2 regions of the Micromonospora aridisoli genome follow, and region 1 is predicted to be linked to the other one. Evidence: predicted binding sites of a transcription regulator. Region 1 holds the regulator's gene; the other holds the start of a gene.
The links. Region 1 encodes HrcA, which represses chaperone genes, less so after heat shock. Its sites were predicted from a motif close to GGTTNGCACNCTCNNNNNGAGNGTGCNAACC; they were not measured.

Region 1 (7,820 bases):
GTCGGCATCGGCGTCGGTGCTGAAGTAGTCCGGCCCGTCGGCCACGTCGTCGACGGCGGAGTAGGCGGTCAGGCCCCAGTCCAGCCTCAGTCCCCGGGCGAGCGCGCTGAGCGCGGCGGCCCCGCGCAGCACCGGGTCGCCGCCGACCGTGCAGGTGACCGCCGTGGTGGCGTGACCGAGCAGGGCCCGGGTGAGCACCTCCGACTCGTCGGCCCACTTCTCGTACGCCTCCGGGAACGCCGAACGCTGCACCTTCTGGGCGGCGTCGGTGACCCGCATGTCCTCCCAGCCACGCACCTTCTTCAGCGCCGCGTAGAACTTCCTCGCCGCGTACCGGGGGTCACGGATCTGCTCCGGCGTGCCCCAGCCCTGACTCGGCCGCTGCTGGAACAGCCCCACCGAGTCGCGGTCACCACCGGCCAGGTTGCGCAGCCCGGATTCCTGGTACGCCGTGGCCAACGCCACCACCACCGCCCGCTCGGGCATCTCGCGCTGCACGCCGATGGCCGCGATCGTCGCCGCGTTCGCCATCTGCTGCGAGTCGAGTGTCACCTCACCGTCGGCCTGCACCGTGCAGGCTCGGCCGGTCAGCGGCAGCCGCAACCCCTCACCGGCCTGGCGCAGCACCACGACGATCCCGATCACGGCGATCAGGACGAGGACCACGAAGCCCGTCGCGACTGACCGAGTTCGCACCCGCACCTCCTGTGTCAAGGTCCGCCAAGCGTACGTCCCTCATCGGCCGGTGCGGGTCGTCCGACCGGTTCCACCCGCCGCGCGCCCACCGCGCGCATACGAGGTTCCCCGTCCCGGGCCCGCCTCACCTGCCGAGTTCGGCCACCCAGCGCGGCGCCCGCTTCTCGCGGAACGCGGTGACGCCTTCGATCCCGTCCGCCGACAGGAAGTAACCGGTGGACAGCTCGGCCAGCTCCGCCAGCTCGGCGCGCAGGTCGGTGGCCGCCGGGCGGCGCAGCAGCCCCTTGGCGCCGGCCAACGCGGCCGGAGCGCCCCGCACCAGCGAGTCGCGGTACCGGTGTACCGCGGCGTCCAACTCCTCGGCCGGCACCGCGGCGGTGACCAGGCCGATCTCGGCCGCCCGCCGGCCGTCGAAGGTGTCGCCGGTCAGGTACAGCTCGGCCGCCGCCCGGGGATGCAGCCGGGGCAGCACCGTCGCGGAGATCACCGCGGGGATCACCCCGATCCGTACCTCGGTGAAGGCGAACGTGGCCTCGACCGCGCAGACGGCCAGGTCGGCCGCCGCGATCAGACCCAGGCCACCGGCCCGGGCCGGGCCGGCCACCTTGGCCAGCACCGGCTTGGGGCACTCCCAGACCGCCGCGAGGACGTCACCCAGCATCCCGGCGGGCACGGTGCCGCTGGCGTACGCCGCCGCGGTCTCCTTCAGGTCGGCCCCGGAACAGAAGACCGGCCCGGTGTGGTCGAGCACGATCACCCGGACCGCGTCGTCGGCGACCGCCGCGGCCAGGCCCGCCAGCAGTTCGGTCATCAGCGGCGTGGAGAGCGCGTTGCGGTTGTGCGGACTGTCCAGGGTGAGCGTGGTCACCCCGTGGGCCGTGGCGACCCGCACGAGCGCGTCGGGAGAGGTCATGGGAGGGCACACTAGTGGCCATGCCCGGCGTCCTTCCAGCAGGCGAGCCCGTCCCCACCGACGGGTCGCTGCCCGCCACCGCCCGCGCGTCCGTCGGTGCCCGGGGTTTCGGGGTGTACGTGCACGTCCCCTTCTGCGCCAGCCGCTGCGGCTACTGCGACTTCAACACGTACACCGCGGCTGAACTGGGTGGCGGTGCCAGCCGGGAGGACTACGCCGACACCGTACTGGCGGAACTGGCGCTCGCCGGCCGGGTGCTGGGTGAGGATCCGCCGCCCCGGGTGGACACCGTCTTCGTCGGCGGCGGCACCCCCACCCTGCTGCCCACCGACGACCTGGCCCGGATCCTCGACGCGATCGACCGGACCTGGGGGCTGGCGGCCGACGCGGAGGTGACCACCGAGGCGAACCCGGAATCGGTGACCCCCACCTCCCTGAAGGAGCTGCGCGCGGCCGGGTACACCCGGATCTCGCTGGGCATGCAGTCGGCCGCTCCCGGGGTGCTCGCCGTGCTCGACCGCCGACACAGCGCCGGGCGGGCCACGGCCGCCGCCCTGGAGGCCCGCGACGCCGGCTTCGACCACGTCAACCTCGACCTGATCTACGGGACGCCGGGGGAGCGGGCCGAGGACTTCGCCGCCTCGTTGGCGCAGGTGGTGGCCGCCGGAGTGGACCACGTCAGCGCGTACGCCCTGATCGTCGAGGACGGCACCCGGCTGGCCGCCCGGATGCGCCGCGGCGAGCTGCCGTATCCGGACGAGGACGTGGCGGCGGACCGTTACCTGGCCGCCGAGGCCGCCCTCGTCGCGGCCGGCTTCTCCTGGTACGAGGTCTCCAACTGGGCCCGCACGCCGGAGGCCCGCTGCCGGCACAACCTGCTCTACTGGACCGGCGGCGACTGGTGGGGCCTCGGGCCGGGGGCGCACAGCCACGTCGGTGGGGTGCGCTGGTGGAACGTCAAGCATCCGGCCGCGTACGCCCGGCGCCTCGCCACCGGCCAGTCACCCGGACAGGCCCGGGAGGTGCTCACCGGCGACGAGGCGCACATGGAGGAGGTCATGCTCCGGTTGCGGCTGGCCTCCGGCCTGCCGCTGGACGTGCTGACCGACGCCGGACGGGCGGGCGCGGCGCGGGCGGTGGCCGAGGGCCTGCTCGCCGAGCCGGCGCACGTCGCCGGCCGCGCCGAACTCACCCTGCGCGGCCGGCTGCTCGCCGACGCCGTGGTCCGCGACCTGCTTCCCTGATCCCCGTCACCAGGGCTGCCCCGCCTGGGTCAGCGCTTCACGAACGAGTAGCTCATCGGGTACTGGTAGAGCACCCCGTCGTTGGCCTTGACCCCGCCGATGATGCCGAAGATCACCGGCACGATCAGGACCAGGATCGGCACGAAGAACAGGATGCCGCAGGTGATCGTGGCCAGCACCCAGCTCAGCACGCCGGCGATGGCCCAGGTGAGCTGGAAGTTCAGCGCGGCCACGGAGTGCGCCCGGACGATGGGGGACTGCTGCCCCCGGGTCATCATCGCGATCAGCGGTGCGACCCAGCCGAAGAGGCCGCCACCGACGACCACCCCGAGTGGGCCGCCGAAGTGGGCGATCAGCACCCAGGTCTTGTCCTCGTTGTTGGCGTAGCCACCACCCGGGGCGCCGTAACCGCCGGTCGGGTAGCCGACACCGCCCGCGCCGGGCGGGGGCGGATAACCACCGGGCGGGGGATAGCCGCCGGGCGGGGGGTAGCCGGCCGGCGGCGGCTGGTCGCCGGTGGGGGGTGGATAGCCGCCGGGCGGGGGATAGCCGCCCTGGCCAGGAGAACCGGACAGTGGTGTCGTGGGTTCGTCGCCGGAGTCTGGGGGACGAGGTGGTTCAGTCATGGACGTCACCGTAGGTGTCATCGGCAACGGCGCACCAGAGCGACACCGGCGAGTGTCAACCCGCCGATCGGCTGGATGAGGGGCGTGCTGACTTGATCATCGCGTTGACGGGGGCCCCGACGTAGACTGGCACTCGCTACAGTCGAGTGCCAGAGTGTTCCTCTGAAGGCCGTGACGCCGAGGGCTGACCTGCGACAGGAGGTGGGGAGAATGGGTCTGGACGACCGCAAGCTCGCCGTGCTCCGGGCGATCGTCGAGGACTATGTCGCCACCCAGGAGCCGGTCGGCAGCAAGTCGTTGGTCGAACGGCACCAGCTCGGTGTCTCACCGGCGACGGTCCGCAACGACATGGCCGTGCTGGAGGAGGAGGGCTACATCCGCCAGCCGCACACCAGCGCGGGGCGGGTGCCCACCGACCGTGGCTACCGGCTCTTCGTCGACCGGCTGAGCCGGGTCAAGCCGCTCAGCCCGGCCGAGCGCCGGGCGATCGAGCGCTTCCTGGCCGGCGCCGTCGACCTCGACGATGTCGTGCACCGCACGGTGCGGCTGCTGGCGCAGCTGACCCGGCAGGTCGCCGTCGTGCAGTACCCGAGCCTGGCCCGCTCCCGGGTGCGTCACCTGGAACTCGTGCCGATCTCCACCACGCGGCTGATGCTGGTGATGATCGCCGACACCGGCCGGGTCGAGCAGCGGCTGGTCGAGCTGCCCGCGCCGGTCCTCGCCGACGATGTTCTCGACCTGCGCCGGCTGGTCAACGAGAAGCTGGTCGGCGTCCGCCTGTCGGAGACCCCGCCGCTGGTGCAGGCCCTCATCGACGAGTCCGTGCCGCACCTGCGTCCGGCCATGACGACCCTGTCCACCGTGCTGCTGGAGACGCTGGTCGAGCGGCACGAGGAGCGGCTCGCCCTGGCCGGCACCGCCAACCTGACCCGGGGCGGCCTGCTCGACTTCCAGGGTTCCCTGCGTCCCATCCTCGAAGCGCTCGAGGAGGAGGTCGTGCTGCTCAAGCTCATCGGGGAGGTCGAGCCGAGCACCCTGCGGGTGCGCATCGGCGACGAGAACGAGATCGACAACCTGCGGGCGGCATCCGTGGTCAGCACCGGGTACGGCCCGGGCGCGACCATCGTCGGGGGGATGGGTGTGTTGGGACCGACTCGGATGGACTACCCCGGAACCATCGCCACGGTGAGGGCCGTGGCACGCTACGTGGGCGAGCTGCTGGCCCAGAACTGACCAGTCAGGGCCGACGGCAGGCTGCCGCCACCGAACGGCGTAACTCGAGACGAACACGAGGACACGGAACGCAGTGGCCAGGGACTACTACGGCATTCTCGGCGTGAGCAAGGGTGCCTCCGATGACGAGATCAAGCGCGCCTACCGCAAGCTGGCGCGCCAGTTCCACCCGGACGTGAATCCGGATCCGGAGGCGCAGGAGAAGTTCAAGGACATCAACGCCGCGTACGAGGTCCTCTCGGACGATCGGAAACGGCAGATCGTCGACCTGGGCGGGGACCCGCTGGCACCGGGCGGAGGCGGGCCCGGCGGTCCGGGCGGCCCCGGCGGGGCCGGGCCCTTCGTCGGCTTCCAGGACATCATGGACGCGTTCTTCGGCGGCGCCACTGGCGCCGGACGGGGCCCGCGACCGCGTACCCGCCCCGGTGCCGACGCCATCCTGCGGCTGGAACTCGATCTCCAGGAGACCGCCTTCGGCGTCGAGGCGCCGATCACCGTCGACACCGCCGTGCTCTGCACCACCTGCTCCGGCGCCGGCACCGCCGCCGGCACCCACCTGGCCACCTGCGAGGCGTGCGGCGGCCGGGGCGAGGTGCAGTCGGTGCAGCGCACCTTCCTCGGCCAGGTGGTCTCCGCCCGGCCGTGCACGGTCTGCCAGGGCTACGGCACCACCATCCCGCACCCCTGCCCGACCTGTGCCGGAGACGGCCGGGTGCGCACCCGCCGCTCGCTGACCGTCAAGATCCCCGCCGGGGTGGAGGACGGCATGCGGATCCGCCTCGCCCAGCAGGGTGAGGTCGGCCCGGGCGGCGGCACCGCCGGGGACCTCTACGTCGAGATCCACGAGCGGCCACACGACGTCTTCTCCCGCAAGGGCGACGACCTGCACTGTCGGGTCACCGTGCCGATGACCGCCGCCGCGCTCGGCACCCGGCTGACGATCAAGACGCTGGACAGCGAGGAGCCGGTCGACGTCAAGCCGGGCACCCAGCCGGGCAGCACCCTGCGGCTACGCGCCCGCGGCGTACCCCATCTGCGTGGCACCGGCCGGGGCGACCTCTACGTCCACCTGGACGTGCGTACCCCCACCAAGCTCGACGCCGAGCAGGAGCGGATGCTGCGCGAGTTCGCCAAGACCCGCGGTGAGGAGGTCGCCGAGCTGACCAAGCAGGGCGGCTTCTTCTCCCGGATGCGCGACGCCTTCAACGGCCACGCCTGACGTGTCCGCCCCGCTGTTCCTGGTCGAGTCGCTGCCGACCACGGCCTCGATGGTGCTGGACGGCCCCGAGGGGCACCACGCCGCCACCGTGCAACGGCTGCGGGTGGGTGAGCAGGTGCTGCTCGCCGACGGCCACGGCGGCACCGCCACCGCCGTGGTCACCGCCGTCGGCCGGGGCACCCTCGACCTCGACCTGACCGACCGGGGGTACGTCGACGCGGCGAACCCCCGGCTGGTGGTGGTCCAGGGCATCGCCAAGGGCGATCGGGGCGAGCTGGCCGTGCAGGCGATGACCGAGGTCGGCGTCGACGAGATCGTGCCCTGGGCGGCGGGCCGTTCGGTGGTGCAGTGGCGCGGCGACCGGGGCGTACGGGCCCGGGAGAGGTGGGTCAACACCGCCCGGGAGGCCGCGAAGCAGGCCCGCCGGGCATGGCTGCCGGTGGTGGCGGGAGCGCCGGACGAGGCCACCGCCTCGGTGGCCCGCCGGATCGCCGGGGCGGCGGCCGGGTACGTCCTGCACGAGGAGGCGGCCGACCGGCTCACCACCGCCGAGCTGCCCGACAACGGCGAAATCGTGCTGGTGGTGGGCCCGGAGGGTGGCATCACGCCGGCCGAGCTGTCGGCCTTCCGGGAGGCCGGTGCACACCCGGTGCGGCTCGGCCCGTCGGTGTTGCGTACCTCCACCGCCGGCGTGGCCGCCCTGGCGGTCCTCGCCACCCGCCTGTCGCGCTGGTGACCGCCGCGCCGCTCAGGTAACTGTTAAGAAGGGGCCCCTTCCATACCGGAGACGATAAGAAGGGGCCCTTCCTTACACTGCCCGGATGGGAAGCGACTGTCTGTTCTGCCGCATCGTCGCCGGTGAGATTCCGGCCACCGTGGTCCGTGAGACGCCCACCACGCTCGCCTTCCGCGACATCGACCCGAAGGCGCCGGTCCACGTGCTGGTCATTCCGAAGGAGCACTACGCGGACGTGGCTACCCTCGGTCAGGGTGATCCGACCCTGGCCGGCGAGGTGCTGGCCACGGCCGCCGCGGTGGCCGAGGACGAGGGCCTGCTCGGCGACGGGTTCCGGTTGATGTTCAATACCGGGGCGTACGGCGGCCAGGAGGTCTTCCACGTGCACGCGCACGTACTGGGCGGTGCGCCGCTCGGCCCGATGCTGGCCCGGAGCCTCGGGTGACCTCGGCCGGCGGCCGCACCGCCGCCGGCCACCTGGACCGGATGGTGCGGCAGGTGCAGGCGCAGGCCCGGGTGCCGGCGGTCTCCGCGGCGGTGCACCGCGCCGACCGGCCGCTGTGGACGTGCACCGTCGGCGGCACCGGCAACGACACGGCGCTGGACGAGCAGACCCGGTTCCGGATCGGTTCGGTCACCAAGACCTTCACCGCCGTCCTGGTCATGCAGTGCCGCGACGACGGCCTGCTCGACCTCGACGATCCGCTGCGGCGGCACCTCGACCTGCCGGCACACGGCGAGCTGACCGTGCGCCGGCTGCTGTCACACACCGCCGGCCTGCAACGGGAGCCGTACGGCGACGTCTGGGACACGCTGCACGCGCCGGACGCCGACCAGTTGATCACCGAGCTGGCCCGGGCCGAGCGGGTGCTGCCACCCGGACGCCGCTACCACTACTCGAACCTCGGCATGGCGCTGCTCGGCCACCTCGTCGGGCAGGTACGCGGTGGCACCTGGGCGGAGGTGCTGACCGAGCGGGTGCTGACCCCGCTGGGGCTGACCGCCACGACCGTCACCCCGGGCCCGCGCGCCGCCACCGGGTTCCTGGTCGACGCGTACTCCGACGAGGCGCATCCGGAGCCACCCACCGACTTCGGCGCGGTGGGCCCCGCCGCGCAACTGTGGAGCACGGCGGCGGACATGGCCCGGTGGG
Region 2 (7,820 bases), on a different contig from region 1:
GCCGCCGTCCGGCCCGCCGTGGAACATCACCATGATCGGTGCGGATCGGGTCTGGTCCGAACTCGGTGTCACCGGTGCCGGGGTGACCGTGGGCAGTTCCGACTCGGGGGTGGACGGGCGGCATCCGACCCTGGCCCAGGGGTTCCGGGGCGGCGACGACTCGTGGTTCGACCCATGGAACGACACCCGGACACCGAGCGACCGCAGCGGGCACGGCACCCACACGGTGGGCAGCGCCGTCGGGCGGGGCGGCATCGGTGTGGCCCCCGGGGCGCAGTGGGTCGGCTGCGTCAACCTCGACCGCAACCTCGGTAACCCGGCCGCCTACCTCGACTGCCTCCAGTTCATGCTGGCCCCCTTCCCGCCGGGCGGCGACCCGTTCACCCAGGGGCGGCCCGCCCGAGCACCGGAGATCCTGACCAACTCGTGGGGCTGCCCGCCGATTGAGGGTTGCGATCCACAGGCGCTCGGGCCAGCCACGGCGGCGCTGGAGGCGGCCGGGATCCTCGTCGTCGCGGCGGCCGGCAACACCGGCCCGTTCTGCGGCTCGGTGCAGGACCCTCCGGCACCGTACGCGGACGTGCTGACCGTCGGCGCGGTGGACGACCGGCGGCGGGTCGCCGCCTTCTCGTCCCGTGGGCCGGCGGCCGGAGTCACGAAGCCGGACCTGATGGCGCCGGGTGCCGACGTCATCTCCGCGATGCCCGGTGGCGGGTACGCGGTACTCGACGGCACGTCGATGGCGACACCCCAGGTGGCGGGGGTGGCCGCGTTGATGTGGTCGGCGAACCCCGAACTCGTCGGGGACCTGGACCGCACCCGGCGGATCCTCCGCGAGACGGCCGACCCGATCGAGGCGAGCCAGCGGTCCCGGGAGCGGTCCGACGAGTGCGGCGGGGCGGCGAACGTCGTCGGCGCCGGCCTGGTCAACGCGTACGCGGCCGTCTCGGCGGCGCGTGGTTGATCACCCACTACTGATCTCACCCAACGTGAGCAGGTCTCGCCCCGGGGTTATCCGACCGCTGCTGACCTGCTATCTTCCGGCCTCATGCACGGTCGTTCTCCCCGGGGCGGCAGCCCCCTTACCGCCGCCGTCGGCAGGCCGGTGGCGGGGCATGGCCCTGCTGATCCTGTTGGGCGTACCGGCCCTGGTGGTGGCGCTCTGCTGCGGGATCGTCCACCTGGCCACCAAGTCCGGCATGGACGACCCGTTCGGGCACCGCGGCGGCGTCACCGGACCACCCTGACCTCCGGACGCGGCCATGCGTCCGGCCGCACGCCGGTGACCGAATTCGCCCGCGATCGACCGGCTCCTCTTGTGCTACCGGGGCGAGCGTCCGTAACGAATGCGCCTTTCTTGCTGTAGCGCAGGTCGCCGCGCAGCAGTTTAGCGGCTAACGGCGGATAGACCCCGATAATGCCAATTGCCCGCCTTGCTGCTCGACGGACCCTACCGTTTCGGTAGAGGAGGCAGCGATGACCATGGACGACGATCAGAGCCGGGCCGCCCCGCCGGTCACCCTGGCCCCGGTCCACGAACTCCCAGGCCAACTGCCGGTCGACCGGCTCGACTACGGCGACGCCGAGCAACTGGCGGAAATGACCGGGGCGAGCGGGACACCCGAGGAACCGCCCATCGTGGTGGACGAGCCGGTTCCACCCGGCCCACCGTACGACCGGGCGGACGAGCGACGGAACCAGCGACCCCTGCCGACATAGCGGAAGGGGCGGACCGCTGACGCGGCCCGCCCCTTCCGGCGTTGGAGCTGGACTCAGAAGTCCATGTCCCCGCCGCCGGGGCCAGCCGGGGCGGCCGGGGTCTTCTCCGGCTTGTCCGCCACGACGGCCTCGGTGGTGAGGAACAGCGCGGCGATCGACGAGGCGTTCTGCAGCGCCGAACGGGTGACCTTGGCCGGGTCGATGATGCCCGCGGCCAGCAGGTCGACGTACTCGCCGGTCGCGGCGTTGAGGCCGTGACCCGAGTCGAGGTTGCGGACCCGCTCCACCACGACGCCGCCCTCGAGGCCGGCGTTGACGGCGATCTGCCGCAGCGGGGCGTCCAGCGCGATCTTGACGATCTGCGCACCGGTCGCCTCGTCGCCGGCCAGGTCGAGCTTGTCGAAGGCGGTCTTGCCGGCCTGCACCAGCGCGACACCACCACCCGGGACGATGCCCTCCTCGACGGCGGCCTTGGCGTTGCGCACCGCGTCCTCGATGCGGTGCTTGCGCTCCTTGAGCTCGACCTCGGTGGCCGCGCCGACCTTGATCACCGCAACGCCGCCGGCCAGCTTGGCCAGCCGCTCCTGCAGCTTCTCCCGGTCGTAGTCGGAGTCGCTCTTGTCGATCTCGGCCCGGATCTGGTTGACCCGACCCTGGATCTGCTCGGCATCGCCGGCACCGTCGACGATGGTGGTCTCGTCCTTGGTCACCACGACCTTGCGGGCACGACCGAGCATGTCGAGGCCGACGGCGTCCAGCTTGAGGCCGACCTCCTCGCTGATGACCTGACCACCGGTGAGGATGGCGATGTCGGTCAGCATGGCCTTGCGGCGGTCACCGAAGCCCGGCGCCTTGACGGCGACCGACTTGAAGGTGCCCCGGACCTTGTTGACCACCAGCGTGGCCAGAGCCTCGCCCTCCAGGTCCTCGGCGATGATCAGCAGCGGCTTGCCCGACTGCATGACCTTCTCCAGGATCGGGAGCAGGTCCTTGACCGACGAGATCTTGCTGTTCGCGATCAGGATGTACGGGTCGTCGAAGACGGCCTCCATACGCTCCGGGTCGGTCATGAAGTAGGCGGAGATGTAGCCCTTGTCGAAGCGCATGCCCTCGGTGAGCTCCAGCTCCAGCCCGAAGGTGTTGCTCTCCTCGACGGTGATGACGCCTTCCTTGCCCACCTTGTCCATCGCCTCGGCGATGATCTCGCCGACGCTGGTGTCACCGGCGGAGATGGAGGCGGTGGAGGCGATCTGCTCCTTGGTCTCGACGTCCTTGGCGAGCTTCAGCAGCTCCTCCGAGACGTTGGCGACCGCAGCCTCGATGCCCCGCTTCAGGGCCATCGGGTTGGCACCGGCGGCCACGTTGCGCAGGCCCTCGCGGACGAGTGCCTGGGCGAGGACGGTCGCCGTCGTCGTGCCGTCACCGGCGACGTCGTCGGTCTTCTTGGCGACCTCCTTGACCAGCTCGGCGCCGATCTTCTCGTAGGGGTCCTCGAGCTCGATCTCCTTGGCGATGCTCACACCATCGTTGGTGATGGTGGGGGCACCCCACTTCTTCTCGAGCACGACGTTGCGGCCCTTGGGGCCGAGGGTCACCTTCACGGCGTCGGCGAGCTGGTTCATGCCCCGCTCGAGGCCGCGGCGCGCCTCTTCGTCGAACGCGATCATCTTGGCCATACGGCGTTGTCCTCCTGGACACTCACGGGCCACCCGAGTGTGTGCCCCGGATGGGCCGTCTGGTGTACGCACCTTGGGACGTCGCCACCTGGCGACGACGACGTCTCCTCGGCCGGGCCGGATAGCCCGCGACGACCGGCCACGTGCCCCACCCGTGGTTATGCCACGAGCGCGACCGCAGCCCCACCGTCCCGACCAGTTGGCACTCACGCCATGCGAGTGCCAATGACTTGTTTAGCACTCTGCCCTGCCGAGTGCAAGCGTGATGGCGCGGGTCAGCCGAGTTCGGCAGCCAGTTGCGCGCCGTTCACCGGGCCCTCGTGCGCCCGCTGCTCGGCGTAGGTGACGACGAGCCCGACCAGTTGCGCGAGGTGCGCCGGCAGCGCCAGCAGCGCGACCACCGCAATCGTCAGCACCACGCCGACCGCCGTGCCCGGCGAGTCCAGCGGGGTGGTGCCGAACGGCAGGATCGCCACCGACTCGATCACGCCCGCGACGAGCGAGACCCCGATCACGGCCGCGGCCACCAGCGCCACCCGGCCGAGCAGCAGTCCCAGCCGGTCGCGCAGCATGCGGTGCGACCGGCTGAGCGGGTCGTGCCGCTCGAACAGGTAGACCGGGCCGGCCATCGCGAGTGCGAACGCCGCGTACACGCCGGGCAGGAAACAGAGACAGAAGCCGATGGTGACGGTCACGGTGATGAGCAGCGTCCAGCCCCACAGGCCCAACGCCCGCCGCAGCCCGTAGCGCAGGGCGGCGCCGAGACCGGCCGGCTCGCCGGCCGCCTGGCGGGCGATCACCCAGGTGCCGGCGGCCCAGCCGACACACTGCACCAGACCGAAGAGCAGACTTCCGCCCACCAGGACGACCAGCAGTGTCGACAGGTCGGTCCAGAAGGTGGCGGGTAGCGCCGCGGAGTCGCTGCCGAGCTGGGCCTCCCAGCGGGCCGAGGGATCCACGCCCAGGGCCAGCACGGAGAGCACCGCAGCCGGCAGCACCTGGGTGAGCACGAGGATCGGCAGCAGCTGCCGCCACCCTCGACGGGCAGCGCCGCCGCAGCGCGCGAACCAGCCACCCAGCCCCGCGCCGGGTGGGGTGACCAGGGCGTCAGCCGGGTCGAGACCGTAGCCTCCGGGGTGATACCAGCCATAGGTCGGCTGACCCGGATATCCCGGCTGACCGGGGTACGGCATCGGGCCGGGATACGGCGGCTGACCCGGATACGGCGTCGGGCCGACGTAGGGCGGCAGGACGGGGTGACCCTGCTGCGCGCCGTACGGCGGCTGGCCGGCACCGGGCGGCGGGCCGAGTGGTCCGGTCGGTTCCGGCTCGCCCGGAGGCGAGGAGGACGGACCTGTCGGGGGCGGCTGGTCGGACATGAACCCTCCTCAGCGACGGCTGGATCGGCTCATGATCTTCCCTTGTGGGGCGTCCGCACCGCAGCCCCCTCCGGCGACGATCACGCCACCCCGACGACGATCGGTCTGCGGGGGTGGTCGGTCCGCGCTCAGGCGATGAGGCGTACCCGCTCGGCCTGCGGACCCTTCTGGCCCTGGGCGATCTCGAACTCCACCCGCTGACCGTCGTCCAGCGCCTTGTAGCCGTCCATCTCGATTGCGGAGAAGTGGACGAAGACGTCCTGCCCGCCGTCGACGGCGATGAAGCCGTAGCCCTTTTCGGCGTTGAACCACTTCACGGTGCCCTGTGCCACGGTGTTTTCCTCACTCTGCACGGCGTTCCACTACCCCGGGTCGTCGACGCACCGAGGACCCGGAAACCACCGGTTCGACGATCCGCGACGACCGCTGAAACGGGTGACCGAAATCGCACGCTACACGAGGAGTGACGACCGCGCACGACCACAAATCGGGCGTATTACAGTCACCCGCATCGTCGTACGTCATTGTGATAAGCATGCGGACATGACGACCGTGACCGACGGAACCGGCGTCCGCCGGGCCGTCATCCGGCGGGTCGAGCCGGCCGACGCCGCTCGGATGCGCGCGCTGCGGCTGGAGATGCTCGCGGACGCGCCCCTGGCCTTCCTGGAGACGATCGCCGAGGCCGCGGCCCGCCCGCACGCCGAGTACGCCGCCCGGATCGCCCAGGTATCCGCCGGCTCGGACACGGCTCAGTTCGTGGCGGATCCGGGTGGTCGGCTGGTGGGGCACGCCGGAGGGGTGCTGCACCCGACCGAGCCTCGGGTGACCGTCCTCTACGCCGTCTACATCACCCCGGCCTGGCGTGGCACCGGGCTGCTCGCCGACCTGGTGACCGGGGTGGCGGCCTGGTCACGGGCCTGCGGACGGAACGAGCTGATGCTCGAGGTGGTGGTCGGCAACGACCGGGCCTACCGGGCCTACCAGCGGCTGGGCTTCGTCGACACGGGTGTACGCGTGCCGCACCCAAACATTCCCGCCCTGCGCGAACTGCAGATGCGCCGCCCGGCCTGAGACCGCGTGGTGGGGTTTCCAGGGCCGGAAACCCCACCCAGCAAGATCCGTTACGCGTGCCGGCGGCTCTGCACGATGCGGAACCGGTTGGCCACGTACGCCCCGTCGGTCAACGCGGAGTTGGCCGCCGCGTTCGCCCCGCTGCCGTGGAAGTCGGAGAAGGCCGCCGACTGGTTCACGAAGACACCGCCGGTGAGGTTGGCCGACAGGTGCACCCCGACATCGATCGCGGCGGCCTCGGTGGCGTCCAGCACCGCGTCGTCGGTGGAGTAGACGGCCGCGGTGAGGGCGCCGTTCTCGCCCACGGTCGAGCGCAGGATCTCCAGGCTGTGCGCGGTGGAGTCGGTGGCGATGGCGAACGAGATCGGCCCGAACCACTCCCGCGAGTAGGTCGCCGTGTCGCCGGCGTCGAGCTTGACGATGGTCGGCGTACGCACGACGGCGTGCGGGAACGACGGGTGCTCGACGGTCCGCGACTCCAGCACCGGCTCGCCGACCTTGGCGACCTCGTCGAGGCGCTCCAGCACGCCGTCGTTGACGATCGCCCCGGTCAGCTCGACCCCCCGGGCCGGATCACCGGTGAGCTTGCCGACCGCCGTCGCGATCCCGGCGGCCACCTCGTCGAAGCTCTTGTGACCCTGGTCGGTCTCGATGCCGTCGCGCGGGATGAGGATGTTCTGCGAGGTGGTGCACATCTGGCCGCTGTAGAGCGTCAGCGTGAAGCCCAGGTTGCGGCACATTCCCGCGAAGTCGTCCGTGGAGTCGACCACGACCGTGTTGAGTCCGGCCTTCTCGGTATAGACCGCCGCCTGCCGGGCGTTGGCCTCCAACCAGTCGCCGTACTCGGTGGATCCGGTGAAGTCGACGATTCTGACCGCCGGATGCAGGGCGAGGGTCGAGGCGAGCTTCTCGTCGGGAGCCTCGGGGGCCAGCAGCACCAGGTTCGGGTCGAAGCCGGCCTCGGCGAGCACCTCGCGGGCGTACCGGACGGTGATCGCCAGCGGCAGCACGGCGCGCGGATGCGGCTTCACCACCACCGGGTTGCCGGTGACCAGCGAGGCGAACAGACCGGGGTAGGAGTTCCAGGTCGGGAAGGTGTTGCAGCCGATCACCAGGGCCACGCCCCGGGGCACGACGTGGAAGGTCTTGGTCATCCGCAGCGGGTCGCCCTTGCCAGCGGCCTTCTCCCAACCGGCGGTGCCCGGGTGCCGGGTCATCTCCGCGTACGCGTAGGCCAGCGCCTCCAGCGCACGGTCCAGCGCGTGCGCGCCGCCGGCCTGGAAGGCCATCACGAAGGCCTGACCACTGGTGAACTGCACCGCGTTGGCCAGCTCGAAGATGTTCCTGTGCAGCCGGTCGAGGATCTCCAGGCAGACCCCGACCCGGGTCTGCGGGCCGGCGTCCCGCCACGCGGGCAGCGCCGCGGACGCGGCGGAGACCAACTGGTCGGCGGCGGCGTGCGGGTAGCGGACGTTCAACGCGACACCGAAGGGGCTCGTCTCGGTGGCCACCCGGTCACCGTCGCCCGGCTGGTCGAGCGGGAAGTCCCCGCCCAGGTACGCCTCGAAGGCGGCCTTGCCGTCGGCGGCGGCGGTCTCGCCGTACACCCTGGGGCTGGGGGATTCCGGGTAGGCGGACCAGTACCCCCGCTCCGTGATCGCGGTCAGCGCACGGTTGAGGGTCTCGGCGTGCCTGTCGTAGAGGGGGTGCGGGGTCTCCGTCATGCCCGCCATCATGCAACACGAACCCCTCAGATCAGTAGGGGCGTGTCACAACTTCAGATGGTGAGCTGCCAGTCCGCACAGGCTTCCGCCGGCCGGAAGCCGAGCTGCTCGTTGATGCCGACCATGTGGTCGTTCACCGCCGCGTTCCAGGTGTCGATCGCCCGCAGTTCCGGCTCGTGGGCCAGCACCTGCCGCAGGTTCTCGATCTTCACCAGCAGGCCGAGGCGGTGCCCCCGGTGCGCCGGGTC

Region 2: groL (chaperonin GroEL) is a predicted target of HrcA. The motif match lies at 3,593-3,623, and genes of this name have one in related genera.

The regions. Positions count from the first base shown of each region.
Region 1 is NZ_JAXCFK010000016.1:52,369-60,188, forward strand. It holds gene SM447_RS26435 (hypothetical protein) at 1-702, opposite strand, end outside; gene SM447_RS26440 (enoyl-CoA hydratase-related protein) at 821-1,609, opposite strand; gene hemW (radical SAM family heme chaperone HemW) at 1,630-2,853, shown strand; gene SM447_RS26450 (DUF4870 domain-containing protein) at 2,883-3,479, opposite strand; gene hrcA (heat-inducible transcriptional repressor HrcA) at 3,690-4,712, shown strand; gene dnaJ (molecular chaperone DnaJ) at 4,786-5,931, shown strand; gene SM447_RS26465 (16S rRNA (uracil(1498)-N(3))-methyltransferase) at 5,933-6,667, shown strand; gene SM447_RS26470 (histidine triad nucleotide-binding protein) at 6,753-7,112, shown strand; gene SM447_RS26475 (serine hydrolase domain-containing protein) at 7,154-7,820, shown strand, end outside.
Region 2 is NZ_JAXCFK010000004.1:260,794-268,613, reverse strand. It holds gene SM447_RS10655 (S8 family serine peptidase) at 1-964, shown strand, start outside; gene SM447_RS10650 (hypothetical protein) at 1,116-1,247, shown strand; gene SM447_RS10645 (hypothetical protein) at 1,477-1,719, shown strand; gene groL (chaperonin GroEL) at 1,773-3,395, opposite strand; gene SM447_RS10635 (hypothetical protein) at 3,671-4,774, opposite strand; gene SM447_RS10630 (cold-shock protein) at 4,903-5,106, opposite strand; gene SM447_RS10625 (N-acetyltransferase family protein) at 5,318-5,848, shown strand; gene paaN (phenylacetic acid degradation protein PaaN) at 5,899-7,572, opposite strand; gene SM447_RS10615 (N-acetyltransferase family protein) at 7,626-7,820, opposite strand, start outside.